2 regions of the Citrobacter sp. VF227 genome follow, and region 2 is predicted to be linked to the other one. Evidence: predicted binding sites of a transcription regulator. Region 2 holds the regulator's gene; the other holds the start of a gene.
The links. The regulator LexA, encoded in region 2, represses DNA repair genes until DNA is damaged. The targets are predictions, from matches to a motif close to TNCTGTATGTACATACAGNA.

Region 1 (8,059 bases), on a different contig from region 2:
AAAGGTCTGGTTAAACAGCGATTTTTTCCGCGTATTCAACTGCATATCTTGCCGCCGACCCAAATGCCGATGCCGGAAGCGCCGCGTGCTCGCGATCGCCGTAAAATCGCCGGTGAAATGCTGCATCAAATTATGATGGAAGCCCGCATGGCGGTACGCCCGCGTGAAACGCTGTACGAGTCGCTACTGGCGGCAAAATACCGTTTTGGCGCAGGCAAAAACTGCATTGAAGATGTTAACTTTACGCCGGACAGCTACCGCAAATTGCTGACGAAGACACTCTTTGTGGCCCGTATTCTGGAGAAATATAGCGCCGAAGGCGAAAAAATCGGCCTGATGCTGCCAAATGCGGGGATCAGCGCAGCGGTTATTTTTGGCGCGATTGCGCGTCGACGCATTCCGGCCATGATGAACTACACCGCGGGCGTGAAGGGATTGACCAGCGCCATTACTGCGTCCGAAATCAAAACGATCTTCACTTCCCGACAATTTCTCGATAAAGGCAAACTCTGGCACTTGCCTGAACAGCTTACCCAGGTGCGCTGGGTTTATCTGGAAGACTTAAAAGCTGATGTGACCTTTAGCGATAAGCTGTGGATCTTCTCACATCTGCTGGCTCCGCATCTGGCACAGGTAAAGCAGCAGCCGGAAGAGGCTGCGGTGATCCTCTTTACGTCTGGTTCGGAAGGCCATCCGAAAGGTGTGGTCCACAGCCACAAGAGCATTCTGGCGAACGTTGAGCAGATTAAAACGATTGCCGATTTCACCGCCGATGACCGCTTTATGTCGGCGCTGCCGCTGTTCCACTCTTTTGGCCTGACGGTGGGATTATTCACGCCATTACTGACCGGCGCAGAAGTGTTTCTTTATCCCAGCCCGCTGCATTACCGCATTGTGCCGGAGCTGGTCTATGACCGGAACTGCACCGTGTTGTTTGGTACGTCAACGTTCCTCGGCAACTATGCGCGTTTCGCGCATCCGTATGACTTCCACCGCCTGCGCTATGTGGTAGCGGGAGCGGAAAAACTGCAGGACAGCACAAAGCAGCTGTGGCAGGAGAAATTTGGCCTGCGCGTTCTTGAAGGCTATGGCGTGACGGAATGTGCGCCGGTGGTGTCGATCAACGTACCGATGGCGGCAAAATCCGGCACGGTAGGGCGTATCCTGCCTGGTATGGATGCCCGACTGTTGGCCGTGCCGGGCATTGAGGATGGTGGGCGTTTACAACTGAAAGGTCCTAATATCATGAGCGGCTATCTGCGCGTTGAAAAACCGGGCGTGCTGGAAGTGCCGACGGCAGAAAATGCGCAGGGTGAGATTGAGCGCGGCTGGTACGACACCGGAGACATTGTGCGCTTTGATGAAAACGGCTTTGTCCAGATCCAGGGGCGCGCCAAACGTTTTGCGAAAATTGCCGGAGAGATGGTCTCACTGGAAATGGTTGAGCAACTGGCATTGGCGGTGTCTGCAGACAAAATGCATGCCACGGCGATCAAGAGCGATGTCAGCAAAGGTGAGGCCCTGGTGCTGTTCACTACCGACAGCGAACTCACGCGAGAAAAACTACAGCAGTATGCGCGGGCGCACGGCGTACCTGAACTCGCCGTACCGCGTGATATACGCCACCTGAAGCAACTTCCATTACTTGGCAGCGGTAAGCCGGATTTTGTTACGCTGAAAAGCTGGGTCGACGAGGCGGAAAAACAACATGAGTGAGTCAGTGCACACTAACACGTCAATCTGGTCCAAAGGGATGATGTCCGTGATCGCCGCGCAGTTTCTGTCGGCGTTTGGCGATAACGCGTTGCTGTTTGCTACACTGGCGCTGCTGAAGGAGCAATTTTATCCGGACTGGAGTCAGCCAATCCTCCAGATGGTGTTTGTGGGCGCTTACATTCTGTTTGCGCCCTTTGTTGGACAGGTGGCGGATAGCTTTGCCAAAGGCAGGGTGATGATGTTCGCGAACGGCCTGAAGCTGCTGGGAGCGGCGAGTATTTGCTTTGGCATTAATCCGTTCCTCGGGTACACGCTGGTGGGGATTGGCGCGGCGGCGTATTCACCGGCCAAGTATGGCATTCTCGGTGAACTGACCACCGGCGACAAACTGGTGAAAGCCAACGGCCTGATGGAAGCTTCCACCATTGCTGCGATTTTGCTCGGGTCCGTCGCTGGCGGCGTTCTGGCCGACTGGCACGTGATTGCTGCGCTTTCTGCTTGTGCACTGGCCTATGCAGGCGCGGTGGTCGCTAACGTGTATATTCCGAAGCTCGCCGCGGCTCGCCCAGGCCAGTCCTGGCATCTGGGCAAAATGACGCGCAGTTTTTTCTGTGCCGCAACCTCACTGTGGCGCAATGGTGAAACGCGTTTCTCATTGGTCGGAACCAGCCTTTTCTGGGGCGCGGGCGTCACGCTGCGTTTTCTGCTGGTGCTGTGGGTTCCGGTGGCGCTCGGCATCACCGATAACGCCACGCCTACCTATCTCAATGCCATGGTAGCGATCGGGATTGTTGTCGGCGCAGGGGCGGCTGCGAAACTGGTGACGCTGGAAACTGTGTCGCGCTGTATGCCTGCGGGGATACTGATCGGCGTCGTGGTGCTGATTTTTTCTCTTCAACATTCGCTGCTTCCGGCCTACGCGTTGCTGCTGCTTATCGGCGTGTGTGGTGGGTTCTTTGTGGTGCCGCTGAATGCGTTACTGCAGGAGCGGGGTAAGAAAAGCGTCGGTGCGGGCAATGCGATTGCGGTGCAAAACCTGGGCGAAAACAGCGCGATGCTGCTGATGCTGGGTATTTACTCACTGGCGGTTCTGGTGGGGATCCCGGCGGTCGCGATTGGGATTGGGTTTGGCGCGCTGTTTGCGCTGGCGATTGCGGCGCTGTGGATTTGGCAGCGCCGCCGGTAACATTGCCGGATGGCGGCGTTGTCTTATCGGCCTACAGCAAGAACGATATGGAGGCCGGATAAGCGCAGCGCCATCAGGTACACATCATCACGGTGCAGGATAGGTATACACCTGATGCACCGCTTCAATCTCTGCCAATACCTCTTCGCTCAACTCCAGATGTAGACTTTCAACGTTGGTTTTTAGCTGCTCCATCGTCGTGGCGCCCAGCAGGGTGCTGGCGACAAACGGCTGACGCCGCACGAATGCCAGCGCCATTTGCGCAGGATCCAGATTATGGCGTTTCGCGATATCGACGTAGGCAGCGACGGCTTTTTGCGTTTGCTCGCCGCTGTAGCGTGTGAAGCGGCTAAACAACGTATTGCGTGCGCCGGCAGGTTTCGCGCCGTTCAGGTATTTACCGGTTAACGTACCGAAGCCCAGACAAGAGTATGCCAGCAGTTCAACGCCTTCATACTGGCTCACTTCCGCCAGTCCAACCTCAAAGCTGCGGTTCAGCAGGCTGTAGGGGTTCTGGATGGTGACGATACGCGGCAGATCGTGTTTGTCCGCCAGGTGCAGATAGCGCATTACGCCAAACGCGGTTTCATTGGACACGCCGATGTAGCGAATTTTCCCGGCACGCTGAAACTCTGACAATGCATCCAGCGTGTCCAGCAGGGAAACGACCGGGGCGGAGTCCGTCCAACTGTAGCCTAACTTACCAAAGCAGTTGGTCGGGCGCTGTGGCCAGTGAACCTGATACAGATCCAGATAATCGGTTTGCAGCCTTTTCAGGCTGTCGTGCAGCGCTTCACGGATATTTTTACGATCCAGCGCCTGATTCGGGCGAATGCCGCTGTCGTTGTTACGTGATGGTCCACTGACCTTAGAAGCCACAATCAGCTTTTCACGGCTGCCATGTTTGGCAAGCCAGTTACCTACGTATGTTTCAGTAAGACCCTGGGTTTCAGGACGCGGCGGAACCGGATACATCTCGGCAACGTCGATCAAATTTATGCCTTGAGCGACGGCATAATCGAGCTGTGCATGGGCGTCGGCTTCGCTGTTTTGTTCACCAAACGTCATTGTGCCCAGCCCCAGTGTACTGACTTCCAGCGAGCTGTGGGGTATACGGTGATATTGCATAGCCGTTTCCTTTTTATAATCACGACATAAGGATTATAAAAATGGCTGAGGGAAGAGAAAAAGGGAAGTAAAATTGTTAAGGCCAGCGCGCTGCTGACCTCAACCATCAGCGTTCAATGATTTGAGACACATCATCGCGGTTAATCTGCATCGCATTGCCCTGCTGGTCGTGATAGCTCACCAGACCGGTATCATCGTCAATTTCTGGTTTTCCATCGGTCAGGATCATTCGACCATCTTTTGTCGCCATTACATAATCGCTGCTGCATCCGGAAACGGCAAAAGCCAGTCCTACGGCGGAAATCAAAACTGCCCATTTTTTCATCTGCTTATCCTCACATGGCCTGCGTCTTTCAATAGTTTAGTAATAACGCGAAGTTGTGCAGGGTGAAAGCAGTAAAATCTTAAACTGTGAGAAGAGGTAGGTGTGGTGGGCATTCGCTCCCCTTGCGGGGAGCGATGAATTTTATCAGAGCGGATTTTTTTTATTACGCCACAGGTTCAGGGTCTCTACCGCGATAGAGAAGAACATGGCGAAATAGATATATCCTTTCGGAACGTGGACGTCGAAACTTTCCAGAATTAGCGTAAAACCGACCAGAATCAGGAACGAGAGTGCCAGCATTTTCACCGAAGGGTGTCGATCGACAAACTCGCCAATCGGACGTGCAGCAAACATCATCACACCTACGGCAATCACCACCGCCGCCATCATAATAAACAGATGGTCAGACAGGCCAACCGCAGTAATTACGGAATCCAGGCTGAAGATAATGTCTAACAACATGATCTGCACAATTGCGCCCAGGAAAGAAGATACGCGGGTTTTCAGCCCCTCTTCCTCACCTTCAATGGATTCGTGGATCTCCTTACTGGCTTTCCAGATCAGGAACAATCCCCCCAGTAGAAGGATCAGGTCGCGTGCGGATATCTCCTCACCAAACACTTCGAATAACGGGTTTGTCAGCCGCGTTACCCAGGCGATAGAGGCCAGCAGTGCCAGACGCATGATCATCGCCGCTGCAAGCCCAATACGTCGGGCATGATTGCGTTGCGCTGTCGGGAGTTTAGCTACAACCAGAGAGAGGAAAATAATATTGTCGATCCCAAGAACGATCTCCAGCAGCGTCAGCGTACCGAGCGCAAGCCAGGCGTTAGGATCGGTTATCCATGCAAATAACATCGAACAAAGTCCTGCCAAAAAAAAAGAAGCGGTAATTATAGGCTCGTAACGCAGCGGGTGAAAGGCCGGAGGAGGCTATTGCGCCTGGAATAAGAAATGTCGCTCAAGCAATGCGCGGGTGAAGTTCTTTTTCAAGTAAAAACCGCGGGGCAGGGTCAGGATGGGTTCGCCATGGGCGCCAATGGCCTCGGTAAGCGCCCGGGCGTTAGCGGCCTTAGGACGCAGTTGCAGTACTTCCCCATGGCGAGCGGTGATGCGTTCGACGTGACCTAGCACAATCATGTCCATTAACTCTTCCCAGTCCAGACGCAATTGCTGGTCTTCCTCTTCGCTCGGGCTCCATAGCAGGGGAGAACCGACGCGGCGCTCAGCCAGCGGGATGCTGCGTTCGCCTTCTACCGGGATCCACAAGACGCGTTTAAGTTTGTGCCGCACATGGCTGGTTTCCCAGGTGACGCCGGTATTGCCGGTTAATGGCGCAACGCACACAAAGGTGGTTTCCAGCGGTCTGCCAAGATTGTCCACAGGGATTGTCTTCAACTCCACGCCCAGCGCTGCGAAGTCCTGTTCCGGTTTACTGCCCGCGCTGGCGCCGAGCCAGATTTCCAGTAGCACGCCAATCCAGCCTTTATCGCGCTTAAGATCCTTTGGCGTGACGAGCCCCGCCATCGCCGCCAACTCTCCCAACGTGTAGCCTGAAAGCTGCCGCGCCTGGCTCAGCAATTGGGCTTCAGATTCAGGTGGAGAAAGCAACGGATGCAGTTCTGACATCGGGATGACCCTTAGGTGAAAAAATGAGCAATGATTTTATACCGTGTGGATAGAGTTTATCTTTTTCCACATGCTTTATTCAATTCTATGATTTATATTGGTTTTTAAATTCACTTGCGCAGAGTTGCGCAACAGCGAAGCGGGTTTTCCAATTCTGGTCACTGACAATGAACAGGATCTTACACCATGTTATCCACAGAAAGATGGGATAACTGTGAAAAACCCCTACTACTGTTTCAATTTACAGCCTTGACGTGCGACGAAAATCGAATTTTCACACAAATTGTGCCTAACTTATTGGCATAATCTGTGGATAAAACCGACGCTGGTCGATCTTTCATCAGCCTGAAGATCGTGTGCGTGATGCATATCACATTTCCATGCGTTTATTTGCGCTGAATGGTTTTAACTTGATGAATATAGAAGACTATTTTTACTCTGTGACGAATGTCTTATTCGGACTGTTCTGGGTTTTCCCATAGTAATTCCGTACTTCTTCACAACTATATCCACAGAAAAGGTGAATAAAATCGCCTTCGTTGCCCTTCTTCTGTTTATAACTCTGCCCTTAACTGTGAGTTATTCAATTGTTATTAGAATATCGCACCCTTAACAGAGTGGTTTACCGCCCCTCAGGAGTGTGAAACAATCGTTTGTATATAAGGTTTATGTTGAGGTAGTCCGGTGATTGATGACGATGGCTACCGCCCGAATGTAGGGATAGTAATTTGTAACCGCCAGGGGCAGGTCATGTGGGCCCGGCGATTTGGTCAGCACTCCTGGCAATTCCCGCAAGGTGGGATAAACGCAGGAGAGACAGCAGAGCAGGCGATGTACCGGGAACTCTTTGAAGAAGTGGGGCTCAGCCGTAAAGATGTACGGATCCTTGCTTCTACTCGTAACTGGTTGCGTTACAAGTTACCGAAACGTTTGGTGCGTTGGGACACGAAGCCGGTTTGTATCGGCCAGAAACAAAAATGGTTTCTTCTGCAATTGGTCAGCAGCGATGCTGAAATTAATATGCAAACCAGCAGTACACCTGAGTTCGACGGCTGGCGCTGGGTGAGTTACTGGTATCCGGTTCGACAGGTGGTGTCATTTAAACGCGATGTCTATCGCAGGGTGATGAAAGAATTCGCAAGTGTTGTCATGGCGCTTCAGGAGAGCACTCCTAAGCCGCAAAGCGCACCTGCGTACAGACGTAAAAGAGGTTAAGCTACGCAAATTATGCTCACCCGCCTGCGCGAAATAGTCGAAAAGGTGGCCAGTGCTCCGCGTCTGAATGAAGCGCTGAATATTCTGGTTACTGACATCTGTCTTGCGATGGATACAGAGGTCTGTTCGGTTTATCTGGCTGACCACGATCGACGTTGTTATTACCTCATGGCGACCCGGGGACTAAAAAAACCGCGTGGTCGCACTGTCGCACTCGCGTTTGATGAAGGTATCGTTGGCCTGGTTGGCAGGCTGGCGGAACCTATCAACCTCGCTGATGCGCAAAAACATCCCAGCTTTAAATACATTCCTTCGGTAAAAGAAGAGCGTTTTCGGGCGTTCTTAGGTGTACCGATCATTCAGCGCCGCCAGCTTTTAGGCGTTTTGGTGGTACAGCAGCGCGAATTGCGCCAGTACGATGAAAGTGAAGAGTCTTTCCTCGTCACGCTCGCCACGCAAATGGCGGCTATTCTTTCGCAATCGCAGCTAAATGCGCTGTTCGGTCAATATCGGCAAACGCGCATTCGTGCATTGCCTGCCGCCCCCGGCGTGGCGATAGCCGAAGGCTGGCAGGACGCGACGCTGCCGCTGATGGAGCAGGTCTATCAGGCTTCAACGCTGGATCCGGTGCTTGAGCGCGAGCGACTCACCGGTGCGCTGGAGGAAGCGGCGAACGAATTCCGCCGCTACAGCAAACGCTTTACCGCCGGGGCGCAGAAAGAAACGGCGGCGATCTTTGATCTCTACTCGCACCTGCTTTCCGATACCCGTTTGCGCCGCGAGCTATTTGCGGAAGTGGATAATGGCTCGGTGGCCGAATGGGCCGTTAAAACGATCATCGAAAAGTTTGCCGAACAGTT
Region 2 (8,059 bases):
GCACCAGAGAGCTGAATACCGCTTTGTCGAAGAATTCCGGCGCGTTAATGCCGTGCAGTACGGAGAGGCGTTGCGCCACGGTGCGGCTCTCTTTCTCAAGCGTACCACGGTTGATGGACGGGTTGGCGCTCAGCAGCCAGAAGGTAATGGCGTAGCGTTGCAACGTCTCGCGAGCACCCGCAGCCAACAGCTGGAGCGTACGGGAGCGGGCTGGGTTAATATGCAGTTCGCCATCCTGCTGAGCGATCAATCCCTGGCGCTGCATTTCGCTGGCCAATTCGTCAATCACTCCGGCAAGCTCATTGCGTTCCCAGCGCAGGAACAGCTCGGCTTTCAGCATTGGATACAACGCATCAATATGCTGCTGTAGCGCGACGCGTGAAATACGACGGCGCTGAGTTACAATGGCTGCCATCAACGAAGGCAGAACCAGCATGTGCGCAATGTTGTTGCGATAGTAGGTCATCAATACGGCCTGCTCGCGCGGCAGTATGATGATGTCGCCGATGGTGTCTTTCTCGACCTCAAACTTGTTCATCTGCAAGGCGTGGTCGATCAACTCACTGGCGCTCTGTGCAGGAACAGTTGAGTCTGCTGCGTACGGCACGTTGCGCAGCAGGCTAAGGTAGCAGTCAAGCTGCTCGGTTAACTGTTCACGGGTCAGAGAGCGCTGGCGGGAAGCCAACAGCGCGGTACAACACAGGTTCATGGCGTTGGCCGCGCCAGCGTTGTTAATGCGCACCATCAGATCGGCGGCAATGTTATTCACTGTCGGCGTCAGCCAGGCCGGGCGGATAGACTCGATAGGATCGATAGATTCACGCCACTCCGGCACATGCTGATTGAGGTACGTCATCAGCGGCATCGGCTCGCCAAAGTTAACGTAGCCCTGACCCAGATTACGCAGCTTGCTTAAGCCACGCAGCATTTGTGGCAGACTCTCTTTTTCTTTTGTCGCGCCACGCAGCTCTTTTGCATAGGTGCCTACTTCCATTACGTGCTCATAGCCGATGTAGATCGGTACGAGGGTAATCGGACGCGTACCGCCGCGCAGCATCGCCTGAATGGTCATCGACAGCGTGCCGGTTTTCGGGTCGAGCAGACGACCGGTACGTGAACGGCCGCCTTCGACAAAATACTCAACCGAGTAACCGCGGCTGAACAGCTCGCCCAGGTATTCACGGAAAACGGTGGAGTAGAGCTTATTGCCCTTGAAGGTACGACGAATAAAGAACGCGCCCAGGCGGCGGAAAATCGGACCTGCCGGCCAGAAATTCAGGTTGATACCGGCAGCGATGTGCGGTGGAACCAGCCCCTGATGATACAGAACGTACGACAGCAGCATATAGTCCATATGGCTGCGGTGGCACGGAACATAAACGATTTCATGCCCATCGTGCGCCAACTGACGTACACGTTCCGCATTATGAACGTTAATCCCCTGATACAGACGGTTCCAGGTAAAGCCCAGAATTCGGTCCGTGAGGCGGATCATCTCGTAGGAGAAGTTGGCGGCAATCTCTTCCATCAGTGCAATGGCATTTTGCTGTGCTTTTTCGTGGGAGATTTTTTTACTGCGCGCTTCATCTTCTACCGCGCGAGCGATCGCTTTTGACGCCAGCAGCTTATTAAACAGATCCTGGCGGGCAGGGAGGCGAGGGCCAACCGCGGCCAGACGCTGGCGAGCAAAATGCATACGCGCCACGCGTGCCAGTTTCTGAGCGATTATCTTATCCGTACCGTGTTCATCCGCCATACGACGCAGGGAGACTGATGGGGAGAAACGGACAAAACTGTCGCGACCCAGCCAGGACACAGCAAAGAATTTCTGTACGCCGTTCAGCATGCGCAGCGGCGGATTGACTTCGCCTTTTTCGCGTCCTGGCGCACGGCCAAACATCACCGAAACCGGCACCATCTGCACATCCAGGTCTGGATTGCTGCGATGCAGGTCGAGATAGTTATGGAACAGCTTGATGGACTCTTCTTTCGGCGTGTAATAGGTGAACACGCGCGGGCCGCCGTGAATAAACACGTAGCGCGGCAGCAGAGTCCCGTCTATCTCCAGCGGTTCCAGGGGATCGGGGAGATCGTGCACCAGACATTGGGCACGCAGCGTCAGCAAGTCTGCTTTTGAATTGTACGGTAGGACGTACATAATGGGACGAGACGTATCGAGTCCCAATTCCGGGGCAGGTTCTGCCGGAATAGACTTGCTTTTTACCAGGATGCTTAATGGTAAATTCAGTAATTTGTAGTAAATTCGTGGCCAGCCGGACATAAACGATGTAAAGCCTCTGGTTAATAATGCAAATGCGCTGCAAGGATATCAGAAAGTTTAGTGAATTTCTGTGGTATCCCGTCATACTTCGCGCTGCTTTGCCACCCCCTGAAACAAACGGGGTAACGTTACAATGACATTGACGCTAATAATGTAAAAAGGTTCTTTTTGATGGCCAATAATACCACTGGATTCACCCGAATTATCAAAGCTGCAGGCTATTCCTGGAAAGGTTTTCGCGCCGCATGGATCAATGAGGCGGCATTCCGCCAGGAAAGCGTTGCCGTACTGCTGGGCGTAGCTATCGCCTGCTGGCTGGACGTCGATGCGATTACCCGCGTGCTGTTAATTGGTTCCGTGATGCTGGTGATGATCGTTGAAATCCTCAACAGTGCGATTGAGGCGGTGGTTGATCGCATAGGCTCTGAGTATCACGAACTTTCCGGCCGGGCGAAAGATATGGGTTCTGCGGCGGTGTTGTTGTCTATTTTCGTTGCTCTGATCACCTGGGGCATTCTGTTGTGGTCGCATTTGCGATAAGGATTCCACATCTTCATAAATCTCCTGCTTTTTGTGCAGTTTGCGGTTCCAAAATCACCTTTAGCTGTATATACTCACAGCATAACTGTATATACACCCAGGGGGCGGAATGAAAGCGTTAACGGCCAGGCAGCAAGAGGTGTTTGATCTCATTAGAGATCACATCAGCCAGACAGGTATGCCACCGACGCGTGCGGAGATCGCGCAGCGTTTGGGGTTCCGTTCCCCAAACGCTGCTGAAGAACATCTGAAAGCGCTGGCGCGTAAAGGTGTGCTGGAAATTGTCTCCGGTGCATCGCGTGGTATTCGACTGCTGCAGGAAGAAGAAGAAGGATTACCGCTTGTCGGTCGTGTGGCGGCAGGCGAGCCACTTCTGGCGCAGCAGCACATCGAAGGCCACTACCAGGTCGATCCCTCATTGTTCAAACCGAACGCCGATTTTCTGCTGCGGGTTAGCGGTATGTCGATGAAAGATATCGGTATTATGGACGGCGATTTGCTGGCGGTGCATAAAACTCAGGACGTGCGTAACGGACAGGTTGTTGTTGCCCGTATCGACGACGAAGTCACGGTTAAGCGCCTGAAAAAGCAGGGCAACAAGGTTGAACTTCTGCCAGAAAACAGTGAATTTAAACCTATCGTTGTCGATCTGCGCGAGCAAAACTTCACCATTGAAGGGCTGGCGGTAGGCGTCATTCGTAACGGTGAATGGCTGTAATCATGTATTAATACTGTGGCGCATTCTGCGCCACAGCTAGTTTTCACTTCTTTTCATCAGGCTTTCCTGTATGCCTTTCTTTACCGCCTCTGATAAAGCGCTCTGGCACCTCGCCTTACCGATGATCTTCTCCAATATCACCGTTCCCTTGCTGGGGCTGGTGGATACTGCTGTGATTGGTCATCTGGACAGCCCGGTCTATCTTGGCGGCGTTGCTGTCGGGGCCACGGCGACCAGTTTTCTCTTTATGCTGCTTCTTTTTTTGCGCATGAGTACCACCGGTCTTACCGCGCAGGCATTTGGTGCGAAAAATCCACAGGCGCTGGCGCGCGCGCTGGTACAGCCGCTGATGCTGGCACTGGGCGCAGGGGTACTTATCGCGCTGTTTCGCACGCCGATTATCGATTTAGCGCTGCATATTGTCGGGGGAAGTGAACCTGTACTTGAACAAGCCCGGCGTTTCCTTGAAATCCGCTGGCTCAGCGCGCCAGCCTCGCTGGCGAATCTGGTGCTGCTCGGCTGGTTGCTGGGCGTGCAGTATGCGCGAGCGCCGGTTATCCTGCTGATTGTCGGCAATATTCTCAACATTGCGCTCGATTTATGGCTGGTGATGGGTCTGCATATGAACGTGCAGGGTGCGGCACTGGCAACGGTGATTGCTGAATATGCCACACTGCTTATCGGTCTGATGATGGTGCGCAAAGTCCTGCATATGCGCGGAATATCGCTGGCAATGTTGAAACAGGCGTGGCGGGGCAACTTCCGTCGTTTGTTGGCACTCAACCGTGACATCATGCTGCGTTCGCTGCTGTTGCAGCTCTGCTTTGGGGCCATTACGGTGCTGGGGGCGCGTCTGGGAGGCGATATCATTGCGGTTAATGCCGTACTGATGACTTTGCTGACGTTTACCGCTTATGCACTGGACGGATTTGCCTATGCCGTGGAAGCGCATTCGGGCCAGGCCTATGGGGCGCGGGACGGCAGCCAGTTGCTGGATGTCTGGCGAGCAGCGTGTCGACAGTCAGGAATTGTGGCAATCCTTTTTTCGCTGATCTATGCCTTGTTTGGCGAGCAGATTGTGGCGCTGCTGACCTCACTGTCGCAAATCCAACTTTTGGCCGATCGCTATCTTTTCTGGCAGGTGGTTTTACCGCTGGTGGGCGTGTGGTGTTATCTGCTTGACGGTATGTTTATTGGCGCAACGCGGGCTGCAGAAATGCGTAACAGTATGGCCGTTGCCGCAGTGGGATTCGCCTTAACGCTGCTGGCTTTGCCGTGGCTCGGAAATCATGGTTTGTGGCTGGCGTTAACTGTTTTCCTCGCGCTGCGCGGGCTGTCGTTGGCCTTTATCTGGCGGCGTCACTGGCGTAATGGAACCTGGTTTGCCTGATCAGAATGGTTAAAAATTCCGAATAGTAAATAAAACCCAGAATCACTGACTACACTTATTCTCACGTCCAGAGAAAACAGCATGTGTCTGGACATGGCACTCTCGCTATTCACAACCTAACGATGAGGACTTGATGATGAATAAAGACGAAGTCGGCGGCAACTGGAAGCAGTTTAAAGGTAAAGTGAAAGAGCAATGGGGCAAACTGACCGATGATGATATGACGGTCATTGAAGGTAAACGTGACCAACTGGTTGGTAAAGTCCAGGAGCGTTACGGTTACGCCAAAGATCAGGCGGAAAAAGAAGTTAACGATTGGGAAAAACGTAATGATTACCGCTGGTAATTGACCCTTCCCTCCTGAGAGTACAAGGATGTACGCTCTCCCACCTGACTAACGCCCAACTTTCTTCTTCACCTGAATTGTGTGGTCATGCTGGCAGTCGCCTGGATGACGGCATGACTCAACTTCCACACAGGCCGGACACAGCCCGTGGGCTTCAATAACATTATGTCGCAGAGCAAAGCCCATTTTGGCCGCCAGCGTATGCATGATGTCTTCCACACCTTCTGCGCACTCTTCTTTTACCACGCCACAGCGGTCGCAAATGAACATCGCAGAACTGTGCGTTGGCTGATCGAACAGATGACAAAGGACATAGCTGTTGGTGGATTCCACCTTATGCACAAACCCTTGTTCAAGCAGAAAATCGAGCGCGCGATACACGGTTGGTGGTTTGGCCTGCGGCTCGGTTTCCCGCAACAGGTCGAGCAGGTCGTAAGCGCTGATGGCGCCTTCCTGCAGGCTCATCAGTCGCAGCACTTCGAGGCGTTGTGGCGTAAGCCGCACGTTGCGTTGCGCACAGAGTTTTTCAGCTTGAGCCAATAACTCTTGCGTAGTGGTTTTGTCCATTTGGCGCCTCGATTTGCGTGGAAGGTTAATCCCTTACTTTAACATGTTCTGCTTAAAACGCCGAGATCCGCCGCGATGTGCTATACCTGAGCCATCGCAATACTGGAAAATAAACATGAAAAGACCCGATTGTATTCGTCACTGGCGTGAAGTTGAGGGGGCCGATGATTCCACCTACCCAGACAGCGATGAGCTGTTTGCCATAGGAGCGCCGCTTGCCCGCAAATTGGGGTTAGGACGACTCGGCATTCATCATGAACGCCTGCCGCCAGGTCGGCGCACGTCTTACCCGCATGCTGAAAGTGATGAAGAAGAGTTTATCTATGTGCTGGAAGGATATCCTGAGGCCTGGATTAACGGTTATTTATGGAAGCTGGAGCCCGGCGACAGCGTTGGTTTTCCTGCAGGAACCGGGGTGTGTCACACCTTTATCAATAACACCAGTGAAGAGGTGCGCCTGCTGGTCGTGGGTGAGGCGAACAAAAAATACAATCGCATTTATTATCCGCTTAATCCGGTCTATGCCGCCACGCGAGAGGATCGCTGGGTTGACCATCCGCCGCAGTTTTTTGGATCTCACGACGGAAAACCGGGGCGTAAGTAGCGTTGGTCGGCACCAGAGATGGAGAACTGTGAGGATGTGGCTCACTATCGTAACGGTCTATGCTATAGTAGCGCCCCTTTTTTAACCGGATGCTTGAATATTCGCCATGCTGCCTGAATCTCAGTCTACCGCTTTTCCCGCTCATCGTTTTTCTATCGCGCCGATGCTCGACTGGACGGACAGGCACTGCCGCTACTTTTTGCGCTTACTGTCCAGCCAGACGCTCCTCTATACGGAGATGGTAACTACCGGTGCGATCATTCATGGCAAAGGCGATTATCTGGCGTATAGCGAAGAAGAACATCCGGTCGCATTGCAACTGGGTGGGAGCGATCCGGCTGCACTGGCGCAGTGCGCAAAGCTCGCTGAACAGCGGGGGTATGATGAAATTAACCTCAACGTGGGCTGCCCTTCCGATCGTGTTCAAAATGGGATGTTTGGCGCTTGTCTGATGGGAAATGCGCAACTGGTCGCTGATTGCGTCAAAGCGATGCGTGATGTGGTGTCGATACCGGTCACGGTGAAAACCCGTATTGGCATTGATGATCAGGACAGCTACGAATTTCTGTGCGATTTCATCAACACGGTCTCGGGTAACGGCGAATGTGAGATGTTTATCATCCATGCCCGCAAGGCCTGGCTGTCTGGGTTAAGTCCGAAAGAAAACCGCGAAATTCCACCGCTGGATTATGACCGCGTTTATCAGCTAAAGCGCGATTTCCCGCATCTGACGATGTCGATCAATGGCGGCATTAAATCGTTGGCAGAAGCGAAAATCCATTTGCAGCATATGGATGGCGTAATGGTGGGGCGCGAAGCTTATCAAAACCCAGGTATTCTGGCCTCCGTTGACCGCGAGATTTTTGCCGCTACTACTCAGGATGCCGATCCGGTCGCCGTGGTGCGTGCCATGTATCCCTATATTGAGCGTGAACTGAGTAAAGGTACGTATCTTGGACATGTGACGCGTCATATGCTGGGGCTGTTCCAGGGGATTGCTGGGGCCCGTCAGTGGCGTCGTTATCTGAGCGAAAATGCGCATAAAGCCGGGGCAGATATTAACGTTCTGGAACACGCCTTGCAGCTGGTCGCTGACAAGCGTTAATTTTTCACCAAAAGTTAGTGAATTTCACCACGCCCAGCGCTTTGTCGCGGGGCGTTTGCTTTATAAATCAATATAATAATTTTGGCATGTTTCTTGTAATGCAGTGGAGAGTATTTAATTTCGGGAGAGAGCTATGCTGGAACTACTTTTTGTGATTGGGTTTTTTATCATGCTGATGGTCACCGGCGTATCTTTGCTGGGGGTATTGGCCGCATTAGTGGTCGCCACTGCAGTGATGTTTTTGGGCGGACTATTTGCCTTGATGATAAAACTTTTACCCTGGCTGCTACTGGCCGTTGCTGTGGTGTGGATTATCAAGGCGATAAAAGCGCCAAAAGTCCCACAGTATCAGCGTAATAACCGCCGATTTTACTAAGGTATTGAGCGGTACGTCACAACCTGTAACATTGCCTTTAGAACCAAATAGGAATTGATTATCAAATCTGTCACTATTGCCAGGTTAACGAATTCATCGAGCTGTACCCTACATACAGCCGAACTAAAAAAA

Region 1: mutH (DNA mismatch repair endonuclease MutH) is a predicted target of LexA. The motif match lies at 6,214-6,233, and genes of this name have one in related genera.

The regions. Positions count from the first base shown of each region.
Region 1 covers NZ_JBRFVF010000004.1:89,371-97,429, reverse strand. The annotation lists gene aas (bifunctional acyl-ACP--phospholipid O-acyltransferase/long-chain-fatty-acid--ACP ligase) at 1-1,716, shown strand, start outside; gene lplT (lysophospholipid transporter LplT) at 1,709-2,902, shown strand; gene ACU8YC_RS14990 (NADP(H)-dependent aldo-keto reductase) at 2,990-4,030, opposite strand; gene ygdR (lipoprotein YgdR) at 4,137-4,355, opposite strand; gene ACU8YC_RS14980 (TerC family protein) at 4,500-5,213, opposite strand; gene mutH (DNA mismatch repair endonuclease MutH) at 5,289-5,984, opposite strand; gene rppH (RNA pyrophosphohydrolase) at 6,669-7,199, shown strand; gene ptsP (phosphoenolpyruvate--protein phosphotransferase) at 7,212-8,059, shown strand, end outside.
Region 2 covers NZ_JBRFVF010000009.1:45,346-53,404, forward strand. The annotation lists gene plsB (glycerol-3-phosphate 1-O-acyltransferase PlsB) at 1-2,281, opposite strand, end outside; gene ACU8YC_RS20765 (diacylglycerol kinase) at 2,453-2,821, shown strand; gene lexA (transcriptional repressor LexA) at 2,931-3,539, shown strand; gene dinF (MATE family efflux transporter DinF) at 3,610-4,929, shown strand; gene ACU8YC_RS20780 (CsbD family protein) at 5,066-5,275, shown strand; gene zur (zinc uptake transcriptional repressor Zur) at 5,324-5,842, opposite strand; gene ACU8YC_RS20790 (cupin domain-containing protein) at 5,958-6,446, shown strand; gene dusA (tRNA dihydrouridine(20/20a) synthase DusA) at 6,553-7,551, shown strand; gene pspG (envelope stress response protein PspG) at 7,685-7,927, shown strand.